Regions from separate parts of the Mesorhizobium sp. M1348 genome, predicted to be linked through region 2. Evidence: predicted binding sites of a transcription regulator. Region 2 holds the regulator's gene; the other holds the start of a gene.
What was found. Region 2 encodes PhoB, which activates phosphate uptake and scavenging genes when phosphate is short. Its sites were predicted from a motif close to TGTCATNNANCTGTCAT; they were not measured.

Region 1 (9,765 bases), 260 kb from region 2:
CGAGGGGACCTTATCATGCTTGTCCAGCGCCTTTCTTCACCGCCAATCTTCCGTAATTTAGCTGCGTTCCTGGTCATGGCCGTCATGCTGCCGCTGCTTGCCGGCTGCGGCTACAACACCATCCCGACGGCTGAGGAAAACGCCAAGGCAGCATGGAGCGAGGTGTTGAATCAATACCAGCGCCGCGCCGATCTCATCCCCAATCTGGTCAACACGGTCAAGGGCTACGCCGCGCACGAGAAGGACACGCTCGATGCCGTCGTCGAAGCGCGCGCCAAGGCGACGCAGGTGACCGTGACGCCGGAAACGCTGAACAATCCGGAAGCCTTCAAGAAATTCCAGGACAGCCAGGCCGGCCTGACCAGCGCACTGTCGCGCCTGCTGGCGGTGGTGGAGAACTACCCCGATCTCAAGGCCAACCAGAACTTTCTGGCACTGCAAGCACAACTCGAAGGCACCGAGAACCGCATCACGGTCGCCCGCCGCGACTATATCCAGGCAGTGAGAGAGTACAATCTGACGCTGAGGACCTTCCCCTCGGTGATCTGGGCGACCTTGTGGTTCCGCGGCAACCAGCCGTTTGCGAATTTCACCATCGAGGAGGATAAGATGCAGCCGCCGAAGGTCGATTTCGGCACGCAGCAGGGCGGGTGAAGAACACCTGGTGAGCGCGGTCTCCGCTGGCCTTGCACTCCGTCGCGCCCCCTCTGTCCCGCCGGACATCTCCCCCGCAAGTGGGGAGATTGGCAGTCTTCTGCGTCCTGTCCACTCCTGCAACATTCAAAGCTAGCGAAAGCCAGCGCCGTAGTCGATCTCCCCGCAAGTGGGGGAGATGCCAAGTTTTGGCAAAGAGGGCAGGACAGAGAGGGGCGCGAAGGAACGCCAGCCTGGCATCACTGCGGATCATCTTTCTTTGCCTTAGCCTCTTTCTCCCGCTTACCGCTCTTGCCGCCGAACTGCCGGCGCTGACCGGACGAGTCGTCGACAACGCCGGCATCATCGATGCCGCGGCCAAGGCGGCGCTGACGCAGAAGCTTGCCGATTTCGAGACCAAGGGGTCCGACCAGATCGTCGTCGCGACCATTCCCAGCCTCGACGGCGAGGAGATCGAGCCTTACGCCAACCGGCTGTTTCGCGCCTGGAAACTCGGCCAGGCGAAGGAGAACAACGGCGTGCTTTTGCTGGTGGCGCCGAACGACCGCAAGATGCGCATCGAGGTCGGCTATGGGCTTGAAGGCACGCTGACCGACCTGCACACCAAGCTGATCATCGAAAACGACATGGTACCGGCCTTCCGCGCCGGCGATTTCTCCGGCGGCATCAGCAAGGCCGTCGACGACATGATCATGGTGCTGGAAGGCAATCCCGAAGAGCTGGAGGCGCGCGGCGAACGCAACCAGCAGCCGCCGTTCAACAGCGACGATCTGTTCTTCACGATCTTCATAGCCATCTGGGCAATCATCTTTTTCGGCGGCCTCGCAGCCTCCATCCTGCCGCCGATCTTCGGCCAGAAGATCGGTCCCGGCCGCTATCGCTGGCTGGGCATGACCTTCGAGCCAAGCCGGCGGTCGTCCGGCGGCTGGTCGGGAGGTTCCGGCGGGGGATGGTCGTCGGGTTCAAGCGGTGGCGGGTTTTCCGGCGGCGGCGGTTCGTCCGGCGGCGGCGGCTCCTCGGGGAGCTGGTGACGAGATGACAAGACACGCCATCAGCCCGGTGGAATCCGGCCGTTTCATAAAAATGATCGGCACCGCGCTTATGGCCATGGCGGTGCTGCTGGTCGGCTTCGCGGCCTTCGCCGCCGAACTGCCGGCGCTGACCGGACGGGTCGTCGACAATGCCGGCATCATCGATACCGCGACCAAGGCGGCGCTGACGCAGAAGCTTGCCGATTTCGAGACCAAGGGGTCCGACCAGATCGTCGTCGCGACCATCCCCAGCCTCGACGGCGAGGAGATCGAGCCTTACGCCAACCGGCTGTTTCGCGCCTGGAAACTCGGCCAGGCGAAGGAGAACAACGGCGTGCTTTTGCTGGTGGCGCCGAACGACCGCAAGATGCGCATCGAGGTCGGCTATGGGCTGGAAGGCACGCTGACCGATCTGCACACCAAGCTGATCATCGAAAACGACATGGTGCCGGCTTTTCCGTGCCGGCGATTTCTCAGGCGGCATCAGCAAGGCCGTCGACGACATGATCATGGTGCTGGAAGGCAATCCCGAAGAACTGGAGGCGCGCGGCAAGCGCAATCCGGCGAATGACAACCCTGTCGATCCCATCTTCGTGCTGTTCATCGTCCTGTGGGCGACGATGTTCTTCGGCGGCTTGGCAATGGCGTTCCTGCCGCCGATCTTCGGCACGAAACTGTCGCCGGGCGTGTACAAATGGCTGGGCATGACGTTCCGCTACGGCCGTGGGCCAGGTTCGTCACCCTCCGGTGGCGGGGGCTGGACGTCGGGGACCTCGTCCGGCAGTGGCTGGTCGTCTGGAAGTTCCGGCAGCGGTTGGTCGTCCGGAAGTTCCGGCGGCGGGTTTTCAGGCGGCGGCGGTTCGTCCGGCGGCGGCGGTTCTTCAGGAAGCTGGTGAGACATCAATCATGGCAACACGACCGATCAGCCCCGAGGATCATGAGCGCATCGCCGATGCGATCCGCGCTGCCGAATCAAAGACCGACGGCGAGATCTACTGCGTCGTGGCGCACGCCAGCGACGGCTATTTCTTCCCGGCCGCTTTCATGGCGATGCTCGGCATGCTCGTCGTCAGTCTCGGCGTCGGTTACGGGCTGGAAGCCTGGTGGCTGTCGATCCGCTTGCCGCATTTCGTCATCGCCGAGCTTCTGGCGCTTGCCAGTGTGCTCATCCTGTTGTGGGCACTGCCCGCATTGCGCATCCATTTGGTGCCGAGGCGTCTGCGCTACCAGGCCGCCCACGCCAATGCGATGAAGCAGTTCCTCGCTCGCAACGTCCACCGCACCACGGCGCGCACCGGCGTGCTGGTGTTCGTCTCGATTGCGGAGCGCTATGCCGAGGTGGTCGCCGACAGCGGGATCGATTCTCGTGTCGGCCAGCATGTCTGGGACGGTGTCGTCCGCGACCTTACGGCGCATGCCGGCGACGATCGGCTTGCCGAGGGGTTCGTCAAGGCGATCCAAGCGGTCGGTGCGGTACTGGCCGAGCATTTTCCGGTCTCGACCGGCGACAGCAACGAACTGGACGACCATCTGGTCGAGATTTGATCTCGCCAAAAGCGGTTTTGCAGCGTCTCAAGGACGCACCGTCCGGCTGTGTGAAAGCATCGCGGCGGCTGACCGGACTCTTGCAATCGGGCGCAGCGGGTTTATGGTTAACCAATCATGAATACGCTGAGCATCGACATCAGGAAAGCCGAACCGCGCGATGCAGCCGCCATCGCCGACGTGCATCTCGAGGCCTGGCGCGGCGCCTATTCGGGCATCATCCCGCACCGCACGCTGACATCGATGATCAACCGCCGCGGCGCCGACTGGTGGGCGAATGCCATTCGCCGCGCTGCCACCGTCCTGGTCGTCGAAATCGGCGGCAAAATTGCCGGCTATGCGACGATCGGCAAGAACCGCGCCCGCGAACTCAGGCAGCAGGGCGAGATCTACGAACTTTACCTGCGGCCGGAATATCAAGGCATCGGGCTCGGCAGCCGGCTGTTCTCGGCCGCACGGGCACGGCTGGCCGACCATGGCCTGAAAGGCATGGTGGTCTGGGCGCTGGAAGACAATCAGAACGCACTTGCCTTCTATGCCGGCGCCGGTGGCCGCGATGTTGCCGAGGGCGTCGAGATATTCGAGCAGAAAGCGCTGAAGAAGGTCGCTTTCGTCTGGGAATGACGGCCAGCGCATGATCCGGCCGGTTTTCGGTTCGGACGATCTCCCCGTACCATTCGCCGCATTGCACCATTCGCCGTCGCCCGCTATCGATCTCCAATCGAGAGAGGGATAAAGCGATGCGTATCGAAGCGATTGCCAGCGGAAAGAACCCGCCCGAGGACGTCAACGTCATCATCGAGGTGCCGATCGGCGGCGAGCCGATCAAGTACGAGATGGACAAGGAGGCCGGCACGCTGTTCGTCGACCGCTTCCTGCACACGTCGATGCGTTATCCCGGTAATTACGGTTTCGTGCCGCACACGCTGTCGGGCGACGGCGACCCGATCGACGTGCTGGTCTGCAACACACGCGCGCTGGTGCCGGGCTGTGTCATCAATGTGCGGCCGATCGGCGTGCTGGTGATGGAGGACAATGCCGGCCAGGACGAGAAGGTCATCGCGGTGCCTTCGCCCAAGCTGACCTTGCGCTATGAGGACGTTCACGAATACACGCAATTGCCCGACATTACCCGCCAGCAAGTGCAGCACTTCTTCGAGCACTACAAGGATCTCGAACCCGGCAAATGGGTCAAGATCGAGGGCTGGTACGACGCCGCCTATGCCAAGAAGATGATCGTCGAGGCAATCGAGCGGGCCAAGCGCAAGTAATTAACGGGCGCAAATAATCAGTTATCGACGCGGCCGAAATCGGGCGTGTTGCCGATCACCACACGCTTGTCCTTGCCACAGGCGAAGGTGCGGGCCTTCTCGTCGGCAAGCTTGCGCGCCTGATCGTTGGCGGCGGGATTGCCGGTGGCGAGCACAAGGGCGATCGTGCAGCCTTCGTGGGCGTCAGGCTGGGCAACCTTGGCGACGATCAGGACTTCCGTCGACTTGTTCTCGCCCTCGCTATCGCTGATCGAGCGACGATGGATGACCGCGAAAGGGACGACAGTTTTGCCGTTGGTTTCGATCCGCCACTCGACTTTGGGTCCAGCCGAATTGAGACCGGAAAAGCTTTCCCAGACCGTGGTCATATCGCCAGGTGGAAAGCCGTAGAACAGCGATTCCCGCGCATCGTCGTAGGAAACCATCACCGGGTAGCCGCCATAGCCCGAACAGGCGAGGTCGGCCCAGTCGCCGTCGCCTTCCTCCGCCTGGGCATAGGTCACGCAGTCCTTCTCCCAGACGAGATCGCTATAGACGCTGGATATGTCGCCAGCCCGGGCGGCATTGCAGAAGCCAGCGAAGGCAAATGGGATCAAAAGAGCGCGCATGGCGGACAACTCCGTTTGGGCTGCCGCAGCGTACCGTCAAATTTAGCGGCAGCCTAGACGAACTCAGGCTGCTCACAGTGATCTGGTAAACGGAACGCTATTTCTTCAAGCTTGCTTCGATCAGAAGGTCGGCGTTGCGGGCCACGGACTTCGCCGGTCCGCCGGCACCGAACAGCTGCCCGCTGATATAGGCACCCTCGATCAGAAGCAGCAGCCCGTCGCCCAGCGTGTCGGCGTCGCGGGCACCCATTGCCGCCGCCATGGCGCGCAGGCGTCGGCGCAATTCCTGCTTGTTGGCCTCGCTCACCACGCGGGCCGGGTGGCCATGTTCGGGATACTCGACGGCCGCATTGGTCATGCCGCAGCCGCGATAGTCGGGCCTTTGCGTGCGCTTGCCGACACGCGTCAGGAAGGCGACGATCTGGGCGCGCGGATCGCCGGGATGGGCATTCACCGCCACGTCGAAGCGTTCCCAGAATTCGAGGTCATAGTGCCGGAGGTAGGATGCGGCCAGCTCATCCTTGGACGGAAAGCTGCGGTAGAGGCTGGGTTTGGTGACGCCGGCACGCCGCACGATCTCATCGACGCCTATTGCCCTGATGCCTTGCCTATAGAACAGATCGCGCGCCACCTGGAGGATCCGTTCGGCGGCGCGAGGCGGCGGTGCGTCATTGGCTTTGATCGTTGGTTCAATGTTTTTCATGCCTGGTCTGCCGATTGCCTGGTTGACAATGTTACCGGTCGGTACGTATGTTTCGCGCTCCTGCAACGTACCGGTCAGTAACATGATAGCTCAATCCCGTCCGTTTGGCCAGCGCTACGCTTTCGTCGTGGTCGCCGTCATCTTCCTCTGCCTGCTCATCGCGGCGGGCCTGCGTTCGGCGCCGGCAGTCATGATGCTGCCGCTGGAGAACAGTTTCGGCTGGCGGCGCGACGTCGTCTCGCTGGCGGCGGCCACCGGCATCTTCCTCTATGGCCTGACCGGGCCCTTTGCCGCAGCGCTGATGGAGCGGATCGGGCTGCGCCGCACATTGCTTGCCGCGCTGCTTTTGATGTCCGGATCGACCGCGCTCAGCCTGCTGATGACCAAGCCATGGCATCTGCTCCTCACCTGGGGCGTGTTTTCCGGCATCAGTTCGGGCGCTGTCGCCACCGTGCTCGGCGCAACCATCGTCAACCGCTGGTTCAAGACCAATCGCGGCCTGGTGATGGGGCTGATGTCGGCGTCCAGCGCCACCGGTCTGCTGGTCTTCCTGCCGCTGCTCGCCTCGCTCGCCCAGTCGGGCGGCTGGAAGCCGGTCGCCATTGCCATTGCCGTGGCCACCGCCGCCTTGGTGCCGCTGGTTTACATGCTGGTGCCGGAGCGCCCGGCCTCGATCGGCATGATGCGTTACGGTGCCGAGGCCGACGACGTGCCGCCGGCGCCGCCGGCCGCGCAAGGCAATTTCCTCGCGCATACACTGAGCACGTTGCGCCGAGCTGCCGGTACGCGCGTGTTCTGGTACCTGTTCGCCACCTTCTTTGTTTGCGGCTTCACCACCAACGGGTTGGTCGGCACGCATCTGATCGCCTTTTGCGGCGACATGGGCATCGGCGAAGTGCAGGCCGCAGGCCTGCTCTCGATGATGGGCATCTTCGATCTTATCGGCACGACACTGTCGGGCTGGCTCACCGACCGTTTCGACCCCCGCAAGCTGCTCGGCGTCTATTACGGTATTCGCGGCCTGTCGCTGATCTATCTGCCTTATTCCGGCTTCTCGGCGACCAGCCTGATCATCTTCGCCGTGTTTTACGGACTGGACTGGATCGCCACCGTGCCGCCGACGCTCAGGCTTTCCAACGAGGCGTTCGGCGACCGCAGCGGGCCGATCGTCTTCGGCTGGATCGTCGCCGGCCATCAGGTCGGTGCGGCGACAGCGGCCTTTTTCGGCGGCACCATGCGCGAGCTGCAAGGCAATTACGAGCTTGCCTTCCTGATCGCCGGCATGACGGCAATAGCCGCCGCCTGCATCTCGCTGCTGATCAACACCGCCCGCCCGGCGTTTGATCCGGAACCGCAGGCGGCTTGAGCTGCGACGGCTGAGCGCTAATCTCCCCCCTTGAGGGGGAGATGGCCGCGAAGCGGCCAGAGGGGGTCGGTCCGACCGGGCTCGGCCCCTTATCGCAGGCGCAGGAGGTCGGCGCTCCATGCGAGACAACCCCCTCTGTCGCCTTCGGCGACATCTCCCCCTCAAGGAGGGAGATTCGCCAGCCTGTTGATCGTCAGAAAACCTTCATCGTTTCGAAATGTGCCTGAAACATTGAAGCTGGAGCTTGGCGGCGACGTTCAACGCCATCCAGGAGACAGCCATGAACAAGATTTCGATGACACGGCGCGCTTTCGTCACGTCGGCCAGCGCCGTTGGCCTGGTCGGCGCCTCGGGTCTCGCCCTTCCCTATTACTCGCGCGCCAATCAGCGCCCGGCCTTCACCCATGGCATTCAGTCCGGCGACGTCGACGCGACCAGCGGCATGGTCTGGACGCGCACGGACCGGCCGTCGCGCGTCATGTTCGAAGTGTCGTCGACGGAAAGCTTCGCCAATGCCGTCCGCCTGGCGCCGCTCGACACCTCGCCGGCCAGCGATTATACGGTGAAGCGGCTGCTTACCGATCTCGCCTCCGACCAGGACATCTTCTACCGCATGGTCGCGGCCGATCTTTCCGACATCAACGCCGTTTCCGAGCCGATCGTCGGCCGCTTCCGCACGGCACCTGCCTCGAAGCGCGACATTCGTTTCGCCTGGTCGGGCGACACCGCCGGCCAAGGCTGGGGCATCGATGACACCGGCATGAAGACCTATGCCACGATTGCGAAGCACACGCCCGACTTCTTCCTGCATTCGGGCGATACGATCTATGCCGATGGCGCGATGAAGGACGAGGTCGACCTGCCCAATGGCGGCAAGTGGAAAAACACAGTGCTGATCGACGAAAAGCGCAAGGTTGCCGAGACGCTGGACGAATACCGGGCGCAGTGGAAATACAACATGATGGACAAGAACGTTCTTGCGCTCAGCGCCATCTGCCCGACTTTCTATCAGTGGGACGATCATGAGGTGCTGAACAACTGGTCGGACTCGAAGGACCTGTCGGCCGACGACCGCTACACCGAAAAGTCAATCCATGTGCTTGCGGCACGTGCGGCGCGCGCCTTCCACGAGATGACGACGATCCGCTACGAACCGTCGGAGCCCGGCCGCGTCTACCGCAAGATCGCCTATGGTCCGCTGCTCGACGTGTTCTTCCTCGACATGCGTTCCTACCGCGGCCCCAACGGTTCGGACATGCAGGAGACGATGACGCCTGAATCGCGCATCCTCGGCGAGCAGCAGATCAAGTGGTTGAAGCGTGAATTGGCGAATTCCAACGCAACCTGGAAAATCATCGCCGCGGACATGCCGCTCGGCCTCGTGGTCTGGAATGACGGTACCAAGAAGGTCGGGGCCGAGGCAGTCAGCAATGGCGACAATGGCCCGGCCAAGGGGCGTGAGCTGGAAATTGCCGACCTTCTTCGCTATATAAAGAATGTGGGTATCAGTAACACTGTCTGGCTCACCGCAGACGTGCATTACACAGCCGCGCATTACTACAATCCGGACAAGGCGCAGTTCCAGGACTTCAATCCGTTCTGGGAATTCGTTTCGGGTCCGATCCATTCCGGTACGTTCGGACCGAATGGTTTCGACATGACCTTCGGCCCGGAGCTGAAGTTCATCAAGGCACCGACTGCCGAACAGGGCCAGAACCTGCCACCGTCGGCCGGCCTGCAGTTCTTCGGCCTTGTCGACATCGATGGCATCACCGAGCAGTTGACGGTGCGGCTGATGGATCGCGACGACAATGAACTCTACAAGGTCACGCTCGATCCGGTGCGGTCGGCGTGAGGCTACTGTGAGGTTACCCTGGGATCACCCAAAGGGTGGCATCAATCGGGATAGCAAACGACGGGAATGTTGGGCCAGACGGCGCTGTCGCATCCAGCGTTTTGCTGCCTTTGCTTGAAGGCGGCGCTGACTGGCCCGGTCACAACCGGGTCGACGCCATCGGGAGCATCGGCAAAAAGCTGCTCGGCCGAAGGCGTGTCGGATTGCAGGGCAGGCCGCGTCTCTTTGAGCGACGCGGCCGACTGCGCCGCGCCTGCCGCGAGGAGGACGGCGAGTGCGGTACATGCCAAAATCGGCCGGAGTCTGATGCCTGCGTCGATCATGAAATTCGAACTGCCCGGACCATGAAAGGTTCCGCCTTGGTTAATAATTCCACTTCACACCAAGACATTTAAGATTTGGTGACTTTATTTGGTGGCTCGCCTCCTCTTTCGCAATTGCGAAAAACCCTGTATGAGCCGCCCAACCGAAAGAGGCAGCGCCTTTTGGCCTGCTGCCTGCAACGCTCCCGAGACCAAAACATGAAAATCCGCAACATCGCGATCATCGCGCACGTCGACCATGGAAAAACCACCCTCGTCGATCAGCTTCTGAAACAGTCCGGCTCGTTCCGAGACAACCAGCGCGTCGCCGAGCGCGCCATGGATTCGAACGATCTCGAAAAGGAACGCGGCATCACCATTCTGGCCAAGGCGACCTCGGTCGACTGGAAGGATACCCGCATCAATATCG
Region 2 (9,765 bases):
TAAAACAAGAACCTAAGCGCGTCGCATGAGGCCCGATCGATCGCGATGCGCTTTAGTGGCGGCTTCGTCTGGCCTCGACATGTCGCGCCAGTTCCGGCATCTCGAAGACATAGTCGCTCCAGGCCGATTCCGGTATCTGGCCGGCGAGATAGCACTCCAGCAAAAGCCTCTGCTCGTGGTCGAGTGGCCTCGGTGCGCGTTCATGGTCCAACCCAAGTGAATGGAACAGATTCCTGGTCAGGTCCGCGACAGTGAAGTGGATCGACATTTGCGGTCTCCTCCTTTGGCCGTTCAACGCCGAACTTGGGGCTAAGGTTTCAGCAACGGCCGGCCGGTAACGCCGGATTGATCGCGCTGCGGAACCAGCCGCGCGCATCAAACTTCGCCGTGGCGGGCGTCCGCCGGCGTTGCTGCCGGTTCGTCTCAATCTTGAAATAAAAATGTAATATTGAATTTACGTCAGTGGATATAATACACTAGAACTAAAGTCTCTGGCGGCGGCGTGGTCTACTTTAATTAGATAAAACTGATTTAGCCAGTACTTATCCATAGTCGACAAAGAAATCTTGTTCTTGGCGCAACAAGGATAATGGTCGTTCCAATGACACGCTTCTGGCCTCTCACGATTTTGATGCTGGTGTTGGCAATAGCCGTTGCGCTCGGTACGTCCTCCTCCTATGCGGATAGCTGCGGCGCCATCAGGAGCCAATTGCTTTCGGCGGGGCGCGGCGCCGGGACCAGCCCCGAGCTTGCCCAACTGCGCCGGCAACTCGCCGCGATTCAAAGGCTGGAGAGACAGCGCCGATGCACGGCGAAAACGGCCGGCTTCTTCTTCAACCCTTGCGCCGACCTGGTCGCCAGCAAGGCGGAGGTGCAACGGCAGATCGCCAGACTGTCGAATTCGGGCAGGGACACGTCCGGATTGAAGGCCAGGTTTGTCGCGCTGGGTTGCGCCGCCCCCGCTGCCAAGAAACAGCCGGCGCAGCAGCGCACAGCACCCAAAACCCAGTCCGCAGGCGCAACAATTGGCGGCAATCGGATGCTGTTTTGCGTTCGCTTGTCGGACGGATATTTCTTCCCCGCGCCAAAATCGCAGTTCGCCAAGAGCGACGATCTGAAGGAAACGGTCGATCAGTGCCGCTATATCTGCGACGATGCCGGCGTCGACCTCTATACGCTGAGCGACGCCACTCGCGAGACCGAAGAGATGATCGCGCTCGAGTCGGGAAAGCCCTATGTGGAGCTACCTGCCGCGTTCCGGTACCGCGACGACGCGAACTTCAAGGCCTGTGACGTCAAGCGCTATTACCGGCGCGTCGCCGAACTCAGGGCACGAACCGTGACACCGGCCAACATGACCAACGCCATCATTCCGTTGCCGACGGCAAAGCCGGATTTTGATGTCGTCGCGGAAATTCCTGAGTCCGGGATCGAAGCCGCCGGTGCCGCTCCCTCAGGGGCCAAAACGCCGGCTGCCGAGGTGCAAGGGGCTGCCCAGCATCAGTCGATCGAAAGGGCGATCGGAGCGCGGCCAGTGAGAGTGGTCGGCCCGGCCTTTTTCCCGGCGGACTGACCTAGGCGGGCGAAACGGCGAACGGCTGGCCGAATAGCCGCTTCAAGGCCTGGAGCCGTGCGCATCGACCGATATCGGCTGGTTATTCGCAGACCATGCGGGCCCGTTTGCCGGGCTCGCTGACATTCCTGCAGGTGAGCGGCTTCGCCGGCTGCGATGACAGCATGGGCGGATTGTTGGCGACCCTCCTCCGTGGCGCTGCAACGGAAGCTGCGCTCCTGCGCACCGCCGGCCTTTTCGGCGTTTGCGGCGCCACTGGAAAGACGTCGGTCTCCAACTGCGACTGTTCGGTTTGCGCCTGCGGCGAAGGCCGGTCCCAGAACCGGCGAACATCGAGCGGCTTGGGAATGATCACAGTGCCGTCATAGCTGCGCGCGCAGCCGCTTCCCAGAGGCAGCGCCAGGCACAGGAAGACAGGCAGAATCCGTCGAAACATCAGCAACACCCCTGCAAGCTTATAACGCTGCTTCGGCCTAACCGACAACCGGCGGAATAGTGCGGAGGGAGTAGATAGGGTGAAGTAGAAGTCGTCGCACTTCCAGTCGAAGCCCTGCTCGATTCGTCAACGCTTCCAGCGTAAAGCCATGGTGCGATCGCACCATACCAAAGCCGCGCTCAGTGGCGACAATGGGATATTCGAAGTTCCGCTCCTCCAGTTACGGGCGGGAGCAGCGACCGCCGGCAAGAAACAGGGTCAGATTTACCCCAACGGACCTGTTTCGGCGATGGCTCGGCCATGACACGTTCTGGCTGCATGCAACGCGCTCCCGTCCGGTTTTTTTCTTTTAAAGCCGGTTGCTGCGATCGCCGAGCAGACGATGCCGGCGGGAATTCACGCAAGCTGCTGATTCCAGCGGCAAACCGCGGCCCATGCCGACAAAGGCCGCGGCCGCTCCTTCTTAACCCGGCTGGACGACGTTACCGGAGCGACATGAAACTGTCATGCGACTGTAATAATCGGGGGCTATTGGCCTCAGCGGGCGCCGGAGGAATGGCGCCGAGAGACCATATTCCGAACAGGAGCAGGCCACATGAGACATTTCATCCGCTCGGCGGCCGTTGCGATTGCAATGGCTGCGGCGACGACCACCCTCACCCTGTCCGCCGCGCTCGCCGCGGACATCTCCGGCGCCGGCGCCACCTTCCCCTACCCGATCTATGCGAAGTGGGCCGACACCTACAAGAAAGACACAGGCGTTGGCCTTAACTACCAGTCGATCGGTTCCGGCGGCGGCATCAAGCAGATCAAGGCCAAGACCGTCACCTTCGGCGCTTCGGATGCGCCGCTCAAAGGCGAAGAGCTTGAAGCGTCCGGACTGGCTCAGTTCCCGATGGTGATGGGCGGCATCGTTCCCGTCGTCAACCTCGAAGGCATCAAGCCGGGCGAGTTGGTTCTCGACGGCCCGACGCTGGCCGACATCTTCCTCGGCAAGATCACGAGCTGGGATGACGAGGCGATCAAGAAGCTCAATCCCGACGTCAAGCTGCCTTCGCAAGCGATAGCGGTCGTTCACCGTTCCGATGGTTCGGGCACGACGTTCAACTTCACATACTACCTCGGCGACGTCAGCGCGGACTGGAAAGAAAAGGTCGGCGTCGACAAGGCCGTGGAATGGCCCGTTGGCATCGGCGCCAAGGGCAATGAGGGCGTTGCCAACAACGTCTCCCAGACCGGCGGCGCGATCGGCTATGTCGAATACGCCTATGCCAAGCAGAACAAGCTCACCCACACCGACATGATCAACAAGGACGGCAAGAAGGTCGAGCCTGCCGCGGCGGCGTTCTCGGCGGCAGCGGCCAATGCCGACTGGAGCTCGCAGCCGGGCTATGGCGTCATCCTCGCCAACGAGCCGGGCGCCGAGTCCTGGCCGATGACGGCGGCGACGTGGATACTCCTGTACAAGAAGCCGGACGACGCCGCGACCACCGCCGAAGCCCTTAAATTCTTCGCCTGGGCATATGACAAGGGCGACGAGATGGCCGGCGAGCTGGACTACGTTCCGATGCCCGACAAGGTGGTCGAGAGCGTCAAGGCCATGTGGGCCAAGGAAGTCGTCGGCAGCGACGGCAAGCCGCTCTACTCGGCTATGTAATGTCCTTCAGGGAGGGCGTCGACGGCGCCCTCCCTGTTGCCTTCAATCGCGAGGACCCAATGACCATCGCTTCCGATGCCATGCCATCATCTGCAGCAGCCCGGGCGAGGGAAGCTACGGTCCGGCGCTTCGCGCTCACAGATGCCATATTCCGCGGACTCACCCGCGCTTCCGCAATTCTGGTGCTGGTCATCCTCGGCGGTGTCGCGATCTCGCTGTTTGCCGGCTCATGGCAGGCGCTGTCGTCCTTCGGTTTTTCTTTCCTGACGACTGAGAGCTGGAATCCGGTCACGGAAAAATTTGGCGCACTGGCGCCGATCTACGGCACCCTGGTAACGGCGGCCATCGCCATCCTGATCGCGGTTCCGATCGGCATCGGCATTGCCGTGTTTCTCACCGAGCTCTGCCCGCGCCCGCTCAGGCGCCCGATCGGCATAGCGGTCGAGCTATTGGCCGGCATTCCGTCGATCATCTATGGTATCTGGGGCCTGTTCGTGTTCGCGCCGTTCCTGCAGACGACGATACAGCCCTTCATCATCAACATCTTCCACGGCGTGCCGGGACTATCCAGCCTTTTTGCCGGCCCTCCTTACGGCATCGGCCTTCTGACCTCGGCGCTGATCCTCGCCATCATGGTGTTGCCCTTCATCACCTCGATCACCAAGGACGTCTTCGATACAGTGCCGGCGGTGCTCAAGGAATCGGCCTACGGCATCGGTTGCACGACTTGGGAAGTGACCCGGCGCGTGGTCATTCCCTATACCCGCATCGGCATCATGGGCGGCGTCATGCTTGGCCTCGGCCGGGCGCTCGGCGAGACCATGGCGGTGACCTTCGTCATCGGCAACGCGCACCGCATCAGTGCCTCTCTGTTCGCGCCGGGCACGACGATCTCGGCGACCATCGCCAATGAATTCACGGAGGCCGACGGCGACCTCTACACCTCCTCGCTGGTTTCGCTCGGCCTGATCCTGTTCGTCATCACCTTCCTGATCCTTGCCGCCGCCCGCTATATGCTGATGCGGATCGACGCCCGTACGGGAGCCTGACCGATGTCGACATCCTCATCGCTCCACAGCCGCCGCAAAGCCAGGAATTCGGTGATGATGGCGCTTTGCGTCGTCGCCGCCGGCATCGGGCTTGCCTGGCTGGCGCTCATCCTCGGCGCGCTGGTCTATAAGGGTACGGCCGGGCTTTCGCTCGCGGTCTTCACCGAGATGACGCCACCACCCGGCGAGGCCGGCGGCCTGCTCAATGCCATCGCGGGCAGCCTGCTGATGACGATCATCGCCGTTGTCGTCGGCACGCCGATCGGCGTGCTGGCGGGAACCTACATGGCCGAGTATGGACGCTTTTCGCGCATCACCACCGTCGTCCGCTTCATCAACGACATCCTGTTGTCGGCGCCGTCGATCATCATCGGCTTGTTCGTCTATGAGCTGATGGTGCGGCCAATGGGACATTTCTCGGCCATTGCCGGCGCCGTGGCGCTTGCCATCCTGGTCATTCCGGTGGTCGTGCGCACCACTGAAGACATGCTCAACCTGGTACCGAACGCGTTGCGTGAAGCCGGTGCCGCGATCGGCGCGCCGCGCTGGGTGGTGATCCGTTCGGTCGCCTATCGCGCCGCATTGTCCGGCATCGTCACCGGTATATTGCTGGCGATAGCACGCATTTCCGGCGAGACGGCGCCGCTGCTCTTCACCGCGCTCAACAACCAGTTCTGGAGCAGCAATATCAACGCGCCGATGGCCAGCCTGCCGGTGACCATCTTCCAGTTCGCTCTCAGCCCTTACGAGGAATGGCAGCAGCTGGCGTGGACCGGCGCACTCATAATCACCCTGACGGTTCTGGGCTTGAGCATCCTCGCCCGCAGCCTTACCGGACGCAGAGAGGACAGATGACACAGATGTTGTCCCCGGACATGACGATGACCGAAACGGTCGCCGAGAAGACGAAGATCGAGGTCAAGAACCTCAACTTCTACTACGGCCAGAGCAAGGCGCTGAAGGACATTAGCCTGTCGCTGCCCGAGCGCAGTGTCACGGCCTTCATTGGGCCTTCGGGCTGCGGGAAATCGACGCTGCTGCGTGTGTTCAACCGCATCTATGAGCTCTACCCGAAACAGACAGCCGAGGGCCAGGTGCTGCTCGACGGCAAGAATATTCTCGACCGGTCGCAGGATCTCAATCTGCTGCGCACCAAGATCGGCATGGTGTTCCAGAAGCCGACGCCGTTCCCGATGTCGATCTACGAGAACATCGCCTTCGGCGTCAGGCTCTACGAGAATCTCGGCAAGTCCGAGATGGACGGCCGCGTCGAACAGGCGTTGAAGCGCGCCGCGCTGTGGAGCGAGGTCAAGGACAAGCTCAACGCCAGTGGCTTGAGCCTGTCCGGCGGCCAGCAGCAGCGGCTCTGTATCGCCCGCACCGTGGCCGTGAAGCCGGAAGTCATTCTGCTCGACGAACCGGCTTCGGCGCTCGACCCGTTGTCGACGGCCAAGATCGAGGAACTGATCGACGAATTGCAAGCCGACTACACGATCGTCATCGTCACTCACAACATGCAGCAGGCGGCGCGCGTGTCGCGCCAGACCGCCTTCATGTATCTGGGTGAGCTGGTCGAGTTCGACCGGACCGAGAAGATCTTCACGTCGCCCCGCGAGAAGCGCACGCAGGACTACATCACCGGCCGCTTCGGCTGAGCCGTTCCGATCATGCATATGAGGACAGGACCATGGGCGAACACACAGTCGCTTCTTTCGACGAGGATCTCGAGCAGATCAGCAAGCTGATCCGCGACATGGCCGACCTCGCCGGTTCGATGGTCGGCGGGGCGACCAAGGCCCTGTTGAATTCCGACAACGTGCTGGCGCAACGCGTCGTTTCCGACGACGCCATCATGGATGCGCGTCAACGCGAACTGGACGATCGCGCCATCACCCTGATCGCCAAACGCCAGCCGATGGCCCACGATCTTCGCCATGTCGTCGGAGCGATCCGTATGGCCGGCGACCTCGAACGCATCGGCGACCTTGCCAAGAACATCGCCAAGCGTGTGAGTGCGGTCGGCCTCAGCGTCACGCCGCGCGACCTGTCGCATTCCATCGACGCGATGGCGCAGCTGGTGCTCATCCAGGTGCAGGGCGTCATTGAGGAATATGCCGCAGGCGATGCGGCCGCGTTGGCCAAGCTGCGTGCCGCAGACGAGCGCATCGACGTCAAATACACGTCCGTGTTCCGCGAGCTGTTGACCTACATGATGGAAGATCCGCGCAACATCACCGCTTGCACGCATCTGCTGTTCTGCGCCAAGAATCTGGAGCGGATCGGCGACCATGTCACCAACATCGCCGAAAATGCGTATTATGTGCTGACCGGCGAGCAATTGCCGGTCAATCGTCCGAAGCAGGACGAAACGACAATGTCCGCGCCGGTGACATGATGGGGGTGCCCAGCCGATGATCGCACCACGCATAATGGTGGTGGAGGACGAGGAGCCGTTGGGTGTGCTGCTCCGCTACAATCTCGAATCCGAAGGCTACCAGGTCGAGGTGGTGACACGCGGCGACGAAGCCGAGATCCGTTTGCAGGAGAATGTGCCCGATCTTCTGGTGCTCGACTGGATGATACCAGCGGTTTCCGGCATCGAGCTCTGCCGCCGGTTGCGGGTGCGCCCCGAAACCGAGCGGCTGCCGATCATCATGCTGACCGCGCGCGGCGAGGAGAGCGACCGGGTGCGCGGTCTTTCGACCGGCGCCGACGACTATCTGGTCAAACCATTTTCGACACCGGAATTCATGGCCAGGGTCAAGGCGCTGCTGCGGCGCGCCAAGCCGGAAGTGTTGTCAAGCGTGCTGAAGGTCGGCGACATCGTGCTCGATCGCGAATCGCACAGGGTCTATCGCAAGAAGAGCGAAATCAGGCTCGGGCCGACCGAATTCCGGTTGCTCGAGTTCATGATGCGGCATCCGGGCCGCGTCTTCTCGCGCAGCCAGTTGCTCGATAATGTCTGGGGCGAGACGATCTATATCGACGAACGCACCGTCGACGTGCATGTCGGCCGGCTGCGCAAAGCCGTCAACAACGGCCGCATGCCTGATGTCATCCGCACCATCCGCGGTGCCGGCTACGCGATCAGGGAAGATTGATCCGCCGGGTCAGGCCACGTTCTTTCTGACGCGGGGCCTCATTTGCGCGCCCGGCGCGAAAATCTCCTGGTCGACGAAGCTTAACGCCCGCATCGCACAGCCTTCGCGGATCAGCGGCAATTCGTTCGGCTCGGTATCGAAGGAGATCGAACCCGAATGCTGGCCGCCGGCGGTCTGGGCGATGGCCTGGCGCAAGGCCGGCTCGATCAGATCGAAGGCGGCGGCACTGGCGCCGACCATCGCGACCGGTGCCGGATCGATCAGCGCGAACAGCGAGCCGAGACCGAAACCCAGCGCCTCGCCGGCCTTGCGGTAGGCCTCGCGTTCCGGCCCATCCTTCTCGCGCGCCCGGGCCGCCAGCGCGCGCATGTCGGCGTCGCTGACGTCGGCGATGGGTTCGCTGTCTTCGCTCATCTGCCTGGCGTTGCGCCAGATGGCGTAGTTGCCGGCATAGGCCTCGATGCAGCCGCGCCGCCCGCATCGGCAGAGCGCGCCGCCCGGACGATGGATCATGTGGCCAAACTCGCCGCCGGAGGAATGCGTGCCGGTGAACAGCTCGCCCTTCAACACCAGCCCCATGCCGATGCCGTGCGAAAGCAGGATGGCGATGAAGTCGTCGCGATAGCGATCCGGATCGCGCCAGCGCAAAGCCACCGCCATCATATTGCAGTCGTTCTCCACCGTGGCCGGGATGCCGAATTGATCTTCCAGCATATCGGCAAAGGCGATGTCCGTCTGCGGCGTGATCGGCGACCACAGCATGGCGCGTGCAGGGGAGTCGGTAATGCCCTGAATCGCCAGGGCGATGCGGGCGACACTGCGGACGTCAAGGTCTGGATCCTCCAGCCGGCGCCGGACGACGGCCATGCATTCGCGGATCAGCTCGTCGCGCGGCATGGTCAGCGTGTCCAGCCGGCGCTGTTCCTCGGCTACGACGTGTCCCGCATAGTCGATGATGGCGGCCGACAGGAAATTGAGCGACAACACCACGGTCAGCACCGCCGCCGCTTCCGGGTTGAGGGCGAGGCCGACCTGCGGACGACCGCGTTTCAACGAAACGGGCTCGCTTGCCTTGCTCTCGGCGAGGATGCCTTCCCGTATCAGGTCGGAGGAGATCGCCGATATGGTCGAATGGCTGAGGCCGGTGGCTGCGGCGATCTCCGTACGCGATGGCTGGCCAACCCGGCGGACTGCCGAGATCACCATCGCCCGGTTGCGCCGGCGCAAATCGTCATGGCGGATTCCGACCGACATCGTTTTGCTTTCCTCCCGGTTGCCGCGGCCGCTCATGAACCGGAAGCCGTCGGTAATGTCCGACAAATAGTGTCGGATGCAGGCAAATAGTGTCAGATGCAGGTGGCGCTGTCATCGTTTATTCCGACGCTCGAAAAAACTCTCAGACTCATCAAAATCCATCAGAATCGATGTTGACAGCAGCCGGAGATCGGGCCAGTATTTTTTCGAGGCTCGAAAAAATTAGCTGGTCTTTGGGCCAATGGTCACGCCGTACGCGGCGCAGGGAGGATATGATGAAGAAATTCACGACCGCCATTCTGGCGGGTGTCGCCATGACGCTGGCGCTGGCGTCGGTGGCGCAGGCTAAAGACAAGGTCATCGGCGTTTCCTGGTCGAACTTCCAGGAAGAGCGCTGGAAGACCGACGAGGCCGCAATGAAGGCGGCCATCGAGGCCGCCGGCGACAAGTATATTTCCGCCGACGCACAGTCCAACCCCGGCAAGCAGCTCACCGACGTCGAGAGCCTGATCTCGCAGGGCGCCAACGCACTGATCATCCTGGCGCAGGACGCCTCGGCCATCGGGCCGGCCGTGCAAAAGGCGCTGGACGAAGGTATTCCGGTTGTCGGCTACGACCGGCTGATCGAGAACAAGGACGTCTTCTACCTGACCTTCGACAACAAGGAAGTCGGCCGCATGCAGGCCCGCGAAGTG

Region 1: NKH13_RS00140 (alkaline phosphatase D family protein) is a predicted target of PhoB. The motif match lies at 7,370-7,386, and genes of this name have one in related genera.

Annotation. Positions count from the first base shown of each region.
Region 1 covers NZ_JAMYLH010000001.1:18,607-28,371, forward strand. The annotation lists gene NKH13_RS00095 (LemA family protein) at 16-654, shown strand; gene NKH13_RS00100 (TPM domain-containing protein) at 888-1,685, shown strand; partial or broken gene NKH13_RS00105 (TPM domain-containing protein) at 1,738-2,581, shown strand; gene NKH13_RS00110 (TPM domain-containing protein) at 2,592-3,230, shown strand; gene NKH13_RS00115 (GNAT family N-acetyltransferase) at 3,348-3,854, shown strand; gene ppa (inorganic diphosphatase) at 3,971-4,501, shown strand; gene NKH13_RS00125 (hypothetical protein) at 4,519-5,109, opposite strand; gene NKH13_RS00130 (TetR/AcrR family transcriptional regulator) at 5,207-5,812, opposite strand; gene NKH13_RS00135 (MFS transporter) at 5,895-7,178, shown strand; gene NKH13_RS00140 (alkaline phosphatase D family protein) at 7,459-9,033, shown strand; gene NKH13_RS00145 (hypothetical protein) at 9,075-9,356, opposite strand; gene typA (translational GTPase TypA) at 9,555-9,765, shown strand, end outside.
Region 2 covers NZ_JAMYLH010000001.1:277,267-287,031, forward strand. The annotation lists gene NKH13_RS01415 (hypothetical protein) at 53-268, opposite strand; gene NKH13_RS01420 (DUF2865 domain-containing protein) at 602-1,573, shown strand; gene NKH13_RS01425 (hypothetical protein) at 1,656-2,009, opposite strand; gene pstS (phosphate ABC transporter substrate-binding protein PstS) at 2,605-3,666, shown strand; gene pstC (phosphate ABC transporter permease subunit PstC) at 3,726-4,715, shown strand; gene pstA (phosphate ABC transporter permease PstA) at 4,719-5,570, shown strand; gene pstB (phosphate ABC transporter ATP-binding protein PstB) at 5,567-6,370, shown strand; gene phoU (phosphate signaling complex protein PhoU) at 6,403-7,110, shown strand; gene phoB (phosphate regulon transcriptional regulator PhoB) at 7,127-7,816, shown strand; gene NKH13_RS01460 (ROK family protein) at 7,826-9,070, opposite strand; gene xylF (D-xylose ABC transporter substrate-binding protein) at 9,346-9,765, shown strand, end outside.